Marinomonas mediterranea MMB-1: one gene and its partners. Each later gene encodes a partner of the first gene's protein in a complex. Links are inferred from orthologs where the notes say so. Each region holds a gene or a part of one and is shown on either strand. Other genes may lie near its edges.

What was found. Proteins that work in one complex are often made in the same cells at the same time.
Region 2: the proteins of tsaD (region 1) and tsaE are in contact, whole or in part, in a crystal structure (PDB 6N9A), measured with the Thermotoga maritima proteins. The link is inferred for Marinomonas mediterranea MMB-1 from one-to-one orthologs. Residues at the interface, in WP_004082750.1 of Thermotoga maritima: Cys10, Asp11, Arg49, His50, Leu82, Gly84, Gly135, Gly136, Glu154, Thr155, Leu156, Asp157, Asp158, Ser159, Glu162, Asp165, Lys166, Arg169, Leu170, Tyr175, Lys213, Thr214, Leu217, Tyr218, Gln221, Arg222, Asn324; in WP_004082108.1 of Thermotoga maritima: Leu37, Gly38, Lys46, Lys57, Val59, Lys60, Ser61, Thr63, Phe64, Thr65, Leu66, Met67, Val69, Pro71, Tyr82, Arg83, Leu84, Asp86, Asp88, Phe89, Asp93, Ile128, Asp130, Glu131, Arg134.
Region 3: the proteins of tsaD (region 1) and tsaB are in contact, whole or in part, in a solved structure (PDB 4WQ4), measured with the Escherichia coli proteins. The link is inferred for Marinomonas mediterranea MMB-1 from one-to-one orthologs.

Annotation. Positions count from the first base shown.
Region 1 is NC_015276.1:1,137,606-1,145,879, reverse strand. What follows is about bases 3,785-6,665. They hold tsaD (tRNA (adenosine(37)-N6)-threonylcarbamoyltransferase complex transferase subunit TsaD), read right to left. Parts: upstream 5,802-6,665; coding sequence 4,767-5,801; downstream 3,785-4,766. Other genes in these bases: MARME_RS05120 (GatB/YqeY domain-containing protein), read left to right, coding at 6,557-6,665; rpsU (30S ribosomal protein S21), read left to right, coding at 6,195-6,410; folB (dihydroneopterin aldolase), read right to left, coding at 4,298-4,651; MARME_RS22655 (tRNA nucleotidyltransferase), read left to right, coding at 3,785-4,320. In the rest of the region: 4-hydroxythreonine-4-phosphate dehydrogenase PdxA, read left to right, coding at 1-604; 16S rRNA (adenine(1518)-N(6)/adenine(1519)-N(6))-dimethyltransferase RsmA, read left to right, coding at 616-1,416; Co2+/Mg2+ efflux protein ApaG, read left to right, coding at 1,416-1,790; MARME_RS05150 (symmetrical bis(5'-nucleosyl)-tetraphosphatase), read left to right, coding at 1,851-2,663; thiosulfate sulfurtransferase GlpE, read left to right, coding at 2,813-3,133; more of MARME_RS22655, read left to right, coding at 3,205-3,784; more of MARME_RS05120, read left to right, coding at 6,666-7,003; dnaG (DNA primase), read left to right, coding at 7,026-8,274.
Region 2 is NC_015276.1:2,819,042-2,822,059, forward strand. Bases 248-3,018 are described here. They hold tsaE (tRNA (adenosine(37)-N6)-threonylcarbamoyltransferase complex ATPase subunit type 1 TsaE), read right to left. Parts: upstream 1,982-3,018; coding sequence 1,514-1,981; downstream 248-1,513. Other genes in these bases: MARME_RS12825 (N-acetylmuramoyl-L-alanine amidase), read right to left, coding at 248-1,435; MARME_RS12835 (NAD(P)H-hydrate dehydratase), read right to left, coding at 2,180-3,018. In the rest of the region: more of MARME_RS12825, read right to left, coding at 107-247. UniProt on the Escherichia coli protein: Required for the formation of a threonylcarbamoyl group on adenosine at position 37 (t(6)A37) in tRNAs that read codons beginning with adenine.
Region 3 is NC_015276.1:1,265,015-1,268,030, forward strand. Bases 1-2,769 are described here. They hold tsaB (tRNA (adenosine(37)-N6)-threonylcarbamoyltransferase complex dimerization subunit type 1 TsaB), read left to right. Parts: upstream 1-915; coding sequence 916-1,623; downstream 1,624-2,769. Other genes in these bases: ppc (phosphoenolpyruvate carboxylase), read left to right, coding at 1-15; adk (adenylate kinase), read left to right, coding at 250-906; MARME_RS05695 (undecaprenyl-diphosphate phosphatase), read left to right, coding at 1,627-2,433; MARME_RS05700 (hypothetical protein), read left to right, coding at 2,442-2,741; MARME_RS05705 (class I SAM-dependent methyltransferase), read left to right, coding at 2,728-2,769. Outside these bases: more of MARME_RS05705, read left to right, coding at 2,770-3,016. UniProt on the Escherichia coli protein: Required for the formation of a threonylcarbamoyl group on adenosine at position 37 (t(6)A37) in tRNAs that read codons beginning with adenine.

The sequences.
Region 1 (8,274 bases):
TTCTGGTCATACTGAGTTTTTCCAGACGCTCTGCAACTCACCACAAGTGATTATGATGCTTGCAAGCGACGCAATGAAAGTAGCACTGGTAACCACTCACCTACCTTTGAAAGACATTTCTGACGCCATCACTCCAGATACCATTCGTCTGGTTGCACGTGGTTTAAATAAAGACCTAATCAATCGCTATGGAATCACTAAGCCGACTATCCTAGTCTGTGGCTTGAACCCACATGCGGGTGAGGACGGCCACTTAGGAATGGAAGAAATTGAGATTATTTCCCCTACCCTAGACAGCTTAAGAAACGAAGGGATCAACCTTATTGGCCCTCTGCCAGCCGATACGTTATTTACAGAAAAGTATCTAAAAGAGGCCGATTGCGTGTTGGCCATGTATCACGATCAAGGACTGCCTGTGTTAAAATACTCAGGATTCGGTAACGCCGTTAACATAACGCTTGGCTTGCCGATTATTCGAACGTCTGTTGACCATGGTACTGCATTAGATTTAGCTGGCACAGGCCAAGCAAATGACGGCAGCCTCAAAGTCGCAATCACGCACGCCATTGAAATGGCCAATAACGCTAAAAAAGCGTCAATATAAAAAGTATCCAGATGAGCAAAGCACAACCACATAAAGCCAGAAAACGATTTGGCCAAAACTTCTTACACGATATGGGAATTATTCGTCGTATTGTTGCATGCATTGCGCCAAAAGAAGGCCAACGTGTCGTCGAGATCGGCCCAGGTAAAGGCGCATTAACAGAAGGCATTATTAGTGCGACAAAAAGCATGGATGTTGTGGAATTAGACCGAGATCTGATTCCAATTTTAAAAGTAAACCTGTTTAAATATCCAGACCTTCGCGTCCATGAAGCCGACGCTATGAAATTCGACTTTAGGCAGCTTGCAACCGAAGGAAATATTCGAGTCGTCGGTAACCTCCCCTACAACATTTCGACACCGCTCATATTCCATCTCCTAGAACAAGCTGATGTCATCGACGATATGCACTTTATGCTTCAAAAAGAAGTAGTCGATAGACTTGCAGCACGCCCGGGCGACAGTCTCTATGGACGTTTAAGTGTTATGGCGCAATATTTTTGCAGTGTAGAGTCGCTGTTTATTGTCGGGCCAGATTCATTTGACCCACCGCCAAAAGTCGACTCCGCAATTGTACGCATGACACCCTATACGACACTTCCCGTTGTCGCTCACGATCTAAAAGGTCTTGAGGACACGGTTAGAATAGGTTTCCAGCAGCGCAGAAAAACTCTGCGAAACAATTACAAAGGAACACTCACAGCAGAAGAGCTCGAGTCGATTCAGATCGATCCGACACTCCGCCCTGAGCGTCTAGATGTCCCTGATTTCGTTCGTATTGCCAATTATCTGCATGAAAAGAAGGCATTATAATGGAAGAATACGATATCGTCGTGACCGTACGAACAGAGTATATCTCTGCTCAATCAGAGCCGTCCGACAACCGCTATGTATTTGCTTACCACATAACCATGACAAATTGCGGTAACCAGCCCGCAAAACTTGAGTCTCGCCATTGGGTGATAACCAATGGCGATGAAAGGGTTCAGGAAGTCAAAGGTGAAGGGGTAGTAGGCGCTTTTCCACATCTAGCCCCTGGCGAGTCCTACCAATACTCAAGTGGCACGGTCATGGACACGGTTGTTGGAAGCATGCACGGAAGTTACCAGTTCATCGCAGACGACGGAACAAGGTTTGATGCAGGCATCAAACCTTTTACTCTGGCTGTTCCAAATCAGGTCCATTAGAGAGTCGTCAATGAATATGCCTACACGGATTCCGCTTTATCTCTACGCAGGATAGTCAGTATGTCTACTTATGCCATTGGCGATTTACAAGGTTGTCTAACACCATTATTGACGCTACTCGATTTAATTGAATTCTCTCCAGATAAAGATCGTCTATGGTTTGCCGGTGATTTAATCAATCGTGGACCTGAGTCTCTCGAAACCCTCCGGTTCGTGAAGTCTCTGGGAGATAAGGCAACCGTTGTTCTTGGCAATCACGATCTGCATTTGCTTGCGGTCATGCGAGGTCACGCAAGCCTAAAGCGCAATGATACACTGGCAGATATTTTACTGTCAGAAGACCGAGATGAACTAATGGAATGGCTACAAAGCCGCCCATTGTGCCATATAGATAACGTCTTGAAATTTGTCATGACGCACGCTGGTATTCCTCCTTGCTGGGATAGCATTGAAACTCAACGCTACGCACAGGAAGTTGAACGCACGCTTAGCTCTGACAGAATTGATGATTTTCTGGCTGTCATGTATGGTAATAAGCCAGATCAATGGGACGACAACTTAATTGGAATGGACAGGCTTCGCACAATAACGAATTACCTAACCCGTATGCGTTTTTGTACTGAAAGCAGTCAACTTGAGTTCAAATCAAAAGAGGGACCAACCTCCGCAATAAGTGGCTATGCCCCTTGGTTTTCCTACCCGAGAAAAAAAGCAGACGATTACGACGTGATTTTTGGTCATTGGGCTGCATTAGAAGGAAACACCTACAAAGAGCATATACACGCATTAGATACAGGTTGTGTATGGGGCGGTGCATTGACCGCGATGAGATTAGAAGATAAAACCCTCTATAGCACACCATGCCCAACTTAATTAAAGATAGTAATATGTTTATAGTGGCATCGTAGAGTAGCCACCACAAAATAGCCTTAGAATACGCAGAACAACAAGAATCAATGGCTAAACACCATAGAAACGTAAAAATAACCAATCATTAGACATTCAATCAGCAGAGAGAAAGCATGACTTATAAGTGTATTGATATAACCGATGCTCTTCCAATCATAGAAAAAGAAGTTATTGTCGTCGATATTCGCGATGCCGTCAGCTATCAGACAAGCCATATGCAGGATGCGATCAACCTCAATAATGACAATGTTGAAGCTTTTATTAACAACTCTGATAAAGCCACTCCTGTGATCGTATGTTGTTATCATGGCAACAGCAGCAAAGGCGCCGCTGAATACTTAGCTGCCCAAGGTTTTGCTGATGTCTACTCTTTAAATGGCGGTTTTAGCCAATGGAGTGCCATGTATCCTGAACAATGTGAGTTCGGTGCATAATACTAGTCATTCACCACAACGCTTATTAGTAAGCCCCCTTAAAAGAACATAAGCGGCAAATCGAGAGAGTAATGGGAAAAAAAGTCTATCTGGTTGGCGGTGCTGTCAGAGATGCACTTCTAGGGCTTCCAGTCTACGACAAAGACTGGGTTGTTGTTGGGTCAACGCCAGAGGAAATGGTATCTGAAGGCTATCAAGCGGTAGGCAAACAATTCCCTGTCTTTCTACATCCAAAAACAAAAGAAGAATACGCCCTTGCACGAAAAGAGCGTAAGTCTGGTCAAGGGTACACAGGCTTTATTTGCGACTTCGCGCCAGACATCTCACTCGAAGAAGACTTAGAACGTCGAGACCTTACCATCAACGCTATTGCAAAAGACAATAACGGGCGCCTTTATGACCCTTTTCACGGCACACAAGACATAGAGAACAGAGTTTTTCGCCATGTGTCCGATGCCTTTGTAGAGGACCCTTTACGAGTTCTCAGGGTAGCTCGATTTGCAGCAAGGTTCCAAGACTTCGAGTTTCGCATCGCGAATGAAACACTTAGGCTAATGAAAGACATTAGTGCATCAGGTGAACTAACCGCCCTCACTCCCGAAAGAGTATGGAAAGAAACCGAAAAAGCCCTAGGGTACCCACACTTCCTTACCTATTTCAAAATACTCAATCAAGTCGACGCAACAACAAGTATTTTTCCAGTCCTGACGACGCACATTACTCAACCACAGAACCTTGGAAAAATATCATCAGATAAAGAGTTAACAAGCGTTGAAAGGTGGGCCTTACTGTGTAGCGGGTTAGAAATACATCAACTACAAGCACTTAATGCAAATCTAAAAGTCCCCAATGAATTTAAATGGCTGAGCGAAACACTCTGCGATTTTCTAAAAAACAAAACACTACCCCTTTCTGGCGATAACTGGGAAGCATGGCTTACACAAATATCTGCACTAAAAAAGCCAGAAAGATACTACCAATTAACCTATTTAATATCATTGGTAGTAGACGTTCACTCCAAACATTGGGTTTCACTTCTCGCACAAGCACAATCAATATCTCCTAAAGAGTTGATGTCGCAAGGCTATACAGGGGCAGAATTAGGTAATGCAATTAAGAAAGCAAAAGCGGATGCCATTGACTCTATTACCGATAACCCGCTAATTAACGGGTTCGATAAATCTTAACTCCGACGCTTCTTGCAGCAGACACTGCACCAGGTTTACGAAGCGTCATAAGAATTGATTCAAATTCGAAAACATCCATTAGCTTTGCACAAAGCCGTTCCGCTAAGGTCTCAATTAATTCGAAGGTATTCTCTAGACAATATTGTTTAATAAAATTCGATATTGCCTCATAGTCGAGCGTCTTCGACAAATCATCCGTTGCGGCAGCAGGACGGTTATCGTGAGCCATTTCTAAATCAAAAACCAAATTTTGAAGAATTTCTTTTTCCCAATCATACACACCAATCACGGCGTCAACGTGCAGGCCTTCTATCAACACAAGATCTTTCATATTACATCCATTGCCTTTTTAAATTCGATACGACGTCACTGGAAACCTTTGCACGACACCACAAGAAAGCCTCGTTTTGGAGAGCGCAGTCGTCACGCAAAGGTTTCCACTCGTTTTAAACGCCAATAGCCTCAAGATCAGACAAAGGCCAGCGCGCCCTAATTGAAAGGTTTAACGGAGATGATTGTCCCGCTTTCAATCGTTGAGCGCCAGCATACGCAATCATTGCGCCATTATCAGTACAAAACTCCGGTCGCGCGTAGAACACACTACCACCTATTTTTGCTAATTTTGATTCCAGCTGTTCACGAAGCCTTTTATTGGCACTCACACCACCGGCTATAATCAAGCGTTTAAGACTTTCTTGCTCAAGTGCTCGACGACATTTGATTACTAAGGTATCAACAACCGCTTGCTCAAACGCAAGCGCAATATCAGATTTAAATTGTTCATTAAAACGCTCGTCATCGAGCGCTTCGTGTACCGCTGTTAGAAAGGCCGTTTTCAACCCACTAAAACTAAAATCCAGTCCAGGGCGGTCTGTCATGGGGCGAGGAAACTTTATCCCCGAATCTGGGTTTCCATGCTCTGCAAGTGACGCTATATACGGTCCACCTGGATACGGCAGTCCGATCATCTTTGCGGCTTTATCAAACGCTTCTCCAGCAGCATCGTCCAAAGACTGCCCTAATAATTTATACTTACCAATGGCATCTACTCGCACAAGCTGAGTGTGCCCACCCGAAACAAGCAACGCTATAAATGGCATATCAGGTCGTTCATCTTCCAGCATAGGCGCTAATAAGTGGCCTTCCATGTGATGAACCCCTAATGCAGGAATATCGAGAGACATCGCTAAAGAGCGCCCTATCGTCGCCCCCGCCATTAATGCCCCCACTAACCCTGGGCCGCTGGTAAAGGCAATCGCACTCAAATCAGCTTTAGTTAAACCAGCCTCTTCTAATACGTCATCAATAAGAGGCAATGTTTTTCGAACATGGTCTCGAGACGCCAATTCTGGGACAACACCGCCATACTCTGCATGTTGCTCAATCTGCGAATAGATTTTATGTGCTAGCAACCCAGCGTCCGTATCATAAATCGCAATACCTGTTTCATCACAGGAAGTCTCAAGACCTAGTACTTTCATTATGTTCTCTCTCGATACATTTGCCGCGCATTGTACCTCAATTGTGAGGCTGTTTTGTATCATGTTTGATTTTTATATAGACAGCTCTTGATCAGCTCTATATAATCTCGCGCGTTTTAACGTTTAATCAAAAGGCAGGTGATTCTAATTTCTTCGCTCACACAGTAGCGAAAACCTAGGCTTAGAAATAAAAAGTACCTAGTTAAAAATGCACTATTATTCCAATCTAATCCGATTTTCATTCTCTGATTAGTTTCAATTGATAGTGGTTAGTAGCAGGTCGAACCGCCATACGGCATCATATTGATCAAAATATGAGGAAGTCTGGTACAAAAATCTGTATCATTCGTGCCGTTTATTTTAAACGTATAAACCCAATTTAAGGTGATATTAATGCCATCAGTAAAAGTTAAAGATAACGAACCATTTGACATCGCTCTACGTCGTTTCAAGCGCTCTTGTGAAAAAGCAGGCGTTCTTGCTGAAGTACGTCGTCGCGAGTGCTATGAGAAACCAACAACTCTCCGTAAGCGTGCAGCAGCTGCAGCTGTTAAACGTCATGCGAAGAAAGTTTCTCGTGAGCAGAAAAAATTCCAACGCTTGTACTAGAAATTTTTGTACAACGCGCAGCACTTACTGCTTAAATTTGCCAGTTAATGTGCTAAGTTAATCAGATTCTGATTAACACATCAGAACGGTTAGTTTCTCAACTAGCCGTTTTTTTGTTTCTGATACTGCATACTATAGGACCCCTTATGTCTGACTTAAAGAAAACCATTTCAGATACACTTAAAGCCTCAATGCGAGCGAAGGAAAAAGAGCGCGTCACCGTTATCCGCACTATTCTTGCCGAGATTAAACGCATTGAAGTTGATGAGCGAATTGACGTTGACGATACACGCATTCTCGCTGTACTAGATAAAATGGTTAAGCAACGCAAAGATTCCGTTCAGCAATTTACGGATGGCGGACGTGACGACTTAGCCGAAATAGAGCAAAAAGAAATCGCAATCATTAGCGAGTTCTTGCCTACCGCTCTAACGGAAGACGAAATCATCGCAATTGTAAAAGCAGCAGTTGAAGAAACTGGCGCAAATAGCATGCAGCAAATGGGTGCCGTTATGGCAATTGTTAAGCCTCAAGTCCAAGGACGAGGCGACATGGGTGTGGTTAGCAAACACGTAAAAGCACTTATTGCTTAACTAATAACGGCTAACGAGCATTATGTCGGGACGTATACCAGATCAATTTATCGACGAGCTTCTCGCTCGCACAGACATAACCGATGTGGTTTCGTCTCGCGTCACACTAAAAAAAACAGGGCAAAACTATTCTGCGTTATGCCCTTTTCACAACGAAAAAACACCCTCATTTAGCTTAAATCCGAATAAACAATTCTATTATTGCTTTGGCTGCGGTGCCGGCGGCAACGCAATCTCCTTTGTCATGGAGCATGACCACCTAGATTTTGTTGAAGCGATTGAAGTGCTGGCGAAAGACGCCGGTCTAGAAGTTCCGAAAGAGAAAGGCGCCCCTGACCGCTACGAGCAGAACGCGGAATTATTAAAACGCCTAACAGAAAGTGCTCACTTTTTTCAAAGCCAACTCACACAAAGCCAGTTCAAGAAAAAAGCGACGGATTATTTAGCCTCGGAACGAGGGCTCTCTGGCCAAATAGCCAAAGTTTATGGATTGGGGTTTGCTCCGCCCGGATGGGACAACCTATTAAAAGCGATTGGCAAACGCGCAGAGCAGCAAGAACAGCTTCTTCATGGCGGTATGCTGATCGAGAAAAAAGACCAGCAAGGCCAATACTATGATCGCTTTAGGGATAGAATCATGTTCCCTATTCGCGACAGTAGGGGACGTGTTATCGCGTTTGGTGGACGAGCCTTTGGGGATGAAAAGCCGAAATATTTAAACTCTCCAGAAACCGCTGTTTTTAATAAGAGCCATGAGCTATATGGCTTATTTGAGGCGAAACAAAACACACAAAACCTAGACAATATTATTGTTGTTGAAGGGTACATGGACGTTATCGTCCTTGCTCAATATGGTATTACAAACGCTGTTGCAACACTTGGGACATCGGTAAATAGCCAACACATTCGTAAGCTATTTAAACTTGTTAATAAAATCACACTCTGTTTCGACGGCGACAAAGCTGGCCGAGCGGCGGCTATTCGCGGCTTAGAAGCCTCACTCCCCGTGATGCAAGACGGAAAACAAGTACGCTTTCTATTTTTACCTGACGGCGAAGATCCTGATTCACTGGTGAGACAAGAAGGTCAAGACGCTTTTCAAGCACGGTTAGAGGATGCCAACTCACTTGCAAACGTGCTATTTGAGCACGCACGAAATCAAGTGACACTAGACCATGAAGAAGGCGACGCGGAATTTGCACGCAACGCCATGTCCTTGATCCAGCAAATTCCGAATGACATCACTTACCGTTCTGTCTTACTAAAACAGC
Region 2 (3,018 bases), 1.7 Mb from region 1 along the record:
AGCACTAAGTAAATATAAATAGTTTGATTCATGACGATTACAAAAAATAGTGCCTAATACGGGAACAGAGTATTAGAACAAATCACGATAGCGTGCTTAGAATCGATTAGCTAGCGGGGATTTTAAGCTTTTGCCCTATCCAAATCACGTCATTTTTAAGCGTATTGGCCGCGCGAAGTGCTTTTAGCGAAACCTGATTACGCCTAGCAATTTCAGAAAGGGTATCTCCCTTGCTAACCGTGTAAGTATGACCTACTTTTCGCTTTTGCTTCCATGCAAGATACGTCCCTTCAGGTGGATTAGATGAGAATGAATCAATCACCCCTTTTGAGATCGCTTGCGCTAATTTTTTACGATAGGTTCGACTAGAAAGGTTTTTAGCCTCTGTCGGATTTGAAACAAACCCTGTTTCAATCAATAAAGAAGGGATATCAGGAGACTTGAGAACAACAAAACCAGCTTGCTGAACCGTATTTTTATGCAGCTTAGCAACGCGCGTCATTTTCGCTAAAACTGACTCGCCAATATCTAGGCTCATTTGAATAGTCGAATTCATCGACATATCGAGCAATACTTCTGCCAACAACTGATCTTTGTCATCAAGTGAGATACCGCCAACCAAGTCGGACGATTGTTCCTGCTGTGCTAGCCAACGCCCCATCTCAGACGTTTTACCACCGAGAGACAACGCCCAGACAGACGCACCACGCGCACTTGATTTCGTAAAGGCGTCGGCATGAATAGAGATTAAGATATCGGCATTTGCTTCACGTGCAACCTTAGTTCGTTGACGTAATTTTAGATAGACATCTGTCGAGCGCGTTAAAACCGCTTTAAAACCTTTAACCTGATTAATTCGCTTAGCGAGCTCTTTACCAATTGATAAGACAACGTCTTTTTCTCGAACTTTGTATTTACCTAATGCGCCAGGGTCTTTTCCACCATGACCCGGGTCGATAACAACAACAATATCCCGTTTGGCGTTTTCAATGGTCGATACACTTTTTATAACCTTAACAGGCTTCTTTTTACCATACTCTAACTCAACGAGTATTCTGGGGCCGTATTTAGCATTTTTGGAGAGGACGGAACTTTTCGCTTTAACCTTGCCATTTAAATCAATGACAAACCTCGCACCTTGATCGCGCTTAGCATATCGAAGTCGGCGCATCATATCCGAGGAGAGTTTCGAAAGATTTTTGCTGACATTACTTGAGAGAGAGCCGATCGACTCAAGATCTAACACAACCCTATCAGGACTAGAAAGCAAAAAAAGGCGATGATTCGCCTCTGAATCTAGCTCAAATACAAGACGAGTCAGCCCATCTTGCTGAGCAACTCGAATATCTTTAACAGAAGCGCTATAGACCGACATTGAGAAAAACAACGCCAGTACGAAACAAACAACAGATTTAATGCGAAAAGTATTATACATATCAAAAGGCTAGCCACTATATCTGCACACTATAACCTTTGAGAAAAAATAGCTCAACGCCTTAAATCTCGTACTGTTTTAGCCCGCTTGCTTTAGCGCATCATTAACGCTTTTTTCACCATGCGCAGTTTTCGGCTCTACCACCACCTTTCTGCCCTGACGCAAAAGCGCCAAATGAATCACTACATCAGGCTCTGGAAGCACCCCTTCCCCCATTTCAGCCCACTCAATAAGACAAAGCGCCCCCTCTTTGAAGTAATCGCGGATCCCCATGTACTCAAGCTCTTCAGCATTACCAATTCGATATAGATCAAAATGAAACACATCAGCAACCTCTAATTCATAAGGTTCGACGATTGTGTATGTGGGACTTTTAACCGGTCCGATATAACCCATCCCTCTTAAGAGGCCACGCACAAGCGTTGTTTTGCCCATCCCGAGGTTACCATTTAAATGAACAACACCACCTTCTTGAAAACTAGAAGCCAATTGCTCACCAAACAATTCCATTGCCTCTTCGCCGTATATCTCTTTTTCAACCATCATATTTTACCTTTCCTACGCACACCGATGCGCGAACGCTTCCGTCATTATTGTCAGTTTAAAGCCTGATATTCGTATTTTTGCGGCCTAGTATTTTAAAGCTTGATAATTTGAAGTTTATTGCTTTTGAACATTATTAGTTCAAAAGACGTTAACCAAGCATATTTTAAGTAATATTACATTCGTAAGCAGTCACACTGATTATGACAACCGCAAATAATCCAATAGCTCATAAGGCTGCATATGTATCTCTCCCAATTCTTGAGACGCTTTTTGCGCCGCGACATTATGCCAAGCGACCGCGATAACCACCGCTTCAAATGGGTTCTGGTAATAAGCCAAACAACTGGACACCATGCCACTTAACACATCTCCCGAACCGCCTTTAGCCAAACCGGGACAAGGACGCCCTGCAATCACCGTACGTCCATCAGGCGCAGAGATAACACTTGATACACCTTTGAGCACGACAATGGCACCATATCGTTGGCTAAGAGCCTTCGCCGAACCGATCAAATCCCCGCTAACCCCATCTGGAGTCGTATCAAGTAATTTAGCCGCCTCGCCCACATGCGGTGTAAGTACCACCAAACCACGAAATGATGCTATTGGATTGAGTGACAGCCAATGCAAAGCGTCAGCATCCAATACCTTGCGATGTGTGAGTTCTAACGCTTGCTGAAACAACGCTTCGCCCCATTGCTTTCGACCAAGCCCTGGACCAATCAACAATACGGAATCTAGATTCCGCAGCGTTCCTTTAATATCCTCACCATCTGGCGTCACAGCCATAACAGATGGTATTCGAGCTAGCACAGGAGCGATATGATTATCGCGCGTTAATACACTGACGGTACCCGCTCCTGTTCTCGCTGCGCCTGACGCTGCCATGATCACAGCACCGCCATAACCATCATCACCGCCAACGACAGAAATATGCCCATAGCTCCCCTTATGAGAAACAGGATATCGAGCACACGGCGACAACAATCTAACATCGGAAGCTTCAAACCATAAAGCCCCCACCGCTCCTACTAATT
Region 3 (3,016 bases), 130 kb from region 1 along the record:
CAAAATACGGGCTAGAGAGGGTAATTTGCGAAAATGTCTAATATTTAGACTAAAAGGTCAAAATATTAACGCTAAATTTGCATATTCTTAGTGAGCTTGGGTATGCTTGGCGACCATTTAAATTTTTCATGCTAGTGGATCGACTTAGCTCATAAATTGGGCGTGGCCCTGTTGTCTATAGAAAGACAATATTTACCTTGAGTGATCCGTTGGTTGTGCCAATTTTTTACAGACTTTTGGAGGTATATTATGCGAGTAATTCTGTTAGGTGCGCCTGGCGCAGGTAAAGGTACTCAAGCTCAATTCATCACGGAAGAATTTGGCATCCCTCAAATTTCGACTGGTGACATGTTGCGTGCTGCTGTAAAAGCCGGTACCGAGTTGGGTATTAAAGCCAAAGCAGTTATGGATGCCGGTCAATTGGTTTCTGACGATATTATTATTGGTTTGGTAAAAGAACGTTTGACTCAGGATGATTGTAAGAATGGTGCGTTGTTTGATGGATTCCCTCGTACTATCCCTCAAGCTGATGCGCTTAAAGAAGCTGGCGTAAAAATTGATTTTGTTGTAGAAATCGATGTTGCAGACGAAGAAATTGTTCAACGTATGAGCGGTCGTCGTGTTCATGAGTCATCTGGTCGTACCTATCATGTTGTCTACAACCCACCTAAAACGGAAGGGAAGGATGACATTACAGGTGAAGCGCTTATCCAGCGTGCAGACGATACTGAGGAAACGGTTCGTAAGCGTTTGGGCGTTTATCATGACCAAACTGCACCACTAATTGGTTACTATCAGACATGGCAAAAAGACGCGCCAGAATCTGCTCCTAAATTCGTTAATGTAAACGGCGTTGGCGATCTAAACGAAATCAAAGAGAGCTTACTAAGCGCGTTAAAAGCTTAAGATACCGTTATGCCATCTATTCTTGCTTTAGATACGTCAACGCCTGCCTGTTCGGTAGCGTTGGCCATCAACGGTGCAGTACTCGAAGATTTTCGTATTGCGCCCCGTCAACATAATGATTTAATTCTCCCTATGCTTGAGCAAATTCTTGCTCAAGCGGGTATTTCGTTGTCTCAGCTCGATGCTATCAGCTTTGGCCGCGGTCCAGGATCCTTTACTGGTTTGAGGATCAGTGCGGGCGTGGTTCAAGGGTTGGCGTATGGTCAAGATCTTCCTGTTATTCCTGTCTCGACTCTAAAAGCGCTTGCTTACGAAGGTTATCAAGAAACTCACGATAGCCTTTGGTTGCCAGCGTTAGATGCTCGAATGGGAGAGGTTTATATTGGCGGTTATCAATTTTCAGAATCTGAATCTGGTTTAGCTATTTCTGAATTTCTATCTGAACGTGTTTGCAAACCGGATGCGATTGGAGGTTTTGGCGAAGACTTTGCTGCGATAGGTTCCGGATGGCTACATCGAGAGATTATAGAGAGTGGCTTAAAGCGCAGTGCATCTTTGCTTTTGGACGATAGAGCACCACGTGCTGCCTGTATTGCAAGACTCGCAGAGATCGATTTTAATAACGGCAACGTAGTCGATGCGTATCACGCTATACCTACTTATCTTCGTGACGAAGTGACGTGGGAAAAACAACCGCCAAGAATAGGGAAACGATAACCGATGTTGTGGTACCACATCGTAATACTGGCGTTAATTCAGGGGTTAACGGAGTTTTTACCGATATCAAGTTCCGCCCACTTGATTTTACCTTCACAGTTACTAGGTTGGCCTGATCAAGGGCTGGCATTTGATGTGGCGGTTCATGTTGGGACCTTGGTTGCTGTGGTTTCTTATTTTTGGAAAGATCTTTGGAAAATTGCTCAGGGCTGGCTGTCTGGGATTGTACATCGTAGAGTGGATCAAACGAGTAAGCTTGGTTGGTGCATAATCTTAGGAACAATACCTGCGGGTCTTTGTGGTGTGTTGTTTGAGAACTTCATAGAAACGCATTTTAGGACAATCGAAGTGATCGCCTATACCACGATAGGCTTTGGTGTACTGTTATGGGTCTCAGATAAATTTGCACCAACACAAAAAGGCGAAGCTCAGTTAGGTTACCTGTCCGGTTTTCTGATTGGCTGTGCGCAAGCAATCGCGCTAATTCCCGGCACGTCACGTTCAGGGGTCACAATGACCGCTGCGAGAGCAATGGGCTTTGACCGTCAAACGGCTGCGCGTTTTTCTTTTTTATTGTCTGTCCCTCTGATTACAGCAGCGGGCGGATTAAAGCTTATTGAGCTGATTGGAAGCAATATAGCGGTTGATTGGAATGCACTTGTCTGGGGTGTACTCATCTCTGCGATTAGTGCTTATCTATGCATTTATTTCTTTTTGAAATGGCTTAACAGTATGGGCTTTTTACCTTTTTTGTTTTACAGATTGGTATTAGGCGCTATATTACTGGTAATTGTATATAGCGGCTCGTAAGGACGGTTATGCAGGTAAGTGGACAATTTCCGGTATCGTTTAAGGCTGGCGCCACCCCTTCAAGGTCGACGCTTCCCAGTACGTCTAATGGAGATGGATCTTCTTCTCAGAAGCTTCCTGTCAATGTCAGCAGTGTTGTAGACTTCGAAAATGCATTTAAAGCTCAGTTTGAATCGCGTAGTGGCTTTTCGAAAGTTGAGTCTCCTGATAAGTTTGCGCGAGAGGCATTACAGGCTTACGAATCTACTGCTGCTTTAGCGGCAGACAATCCTCGAAATATGTTAATTGGAGTGGATGTTTTTGCCTAGTTCGCTTTGTGTCGGTTATGAAAGTAATTTAGCTCAAGTGGCGGCGCACGAAATTTCAAGTATTACTCAGTTACCTCTTGTCCGTTTAAAAACCTCGTTTAAGTTTTTTACAGAATATGCATATGTTCTTATGGTGCACGAAACGCACATTGAATTAGCGCAAACGGGCAAAGGTGCAGCGAAGCCTGTAGTCATTGAGTTTGCGTCGGGAGCGAATGATCATCGACGAAAATTCGGTGGTGGCAAAGGGCAGGATATTGCTAAGGCTGTTGGAG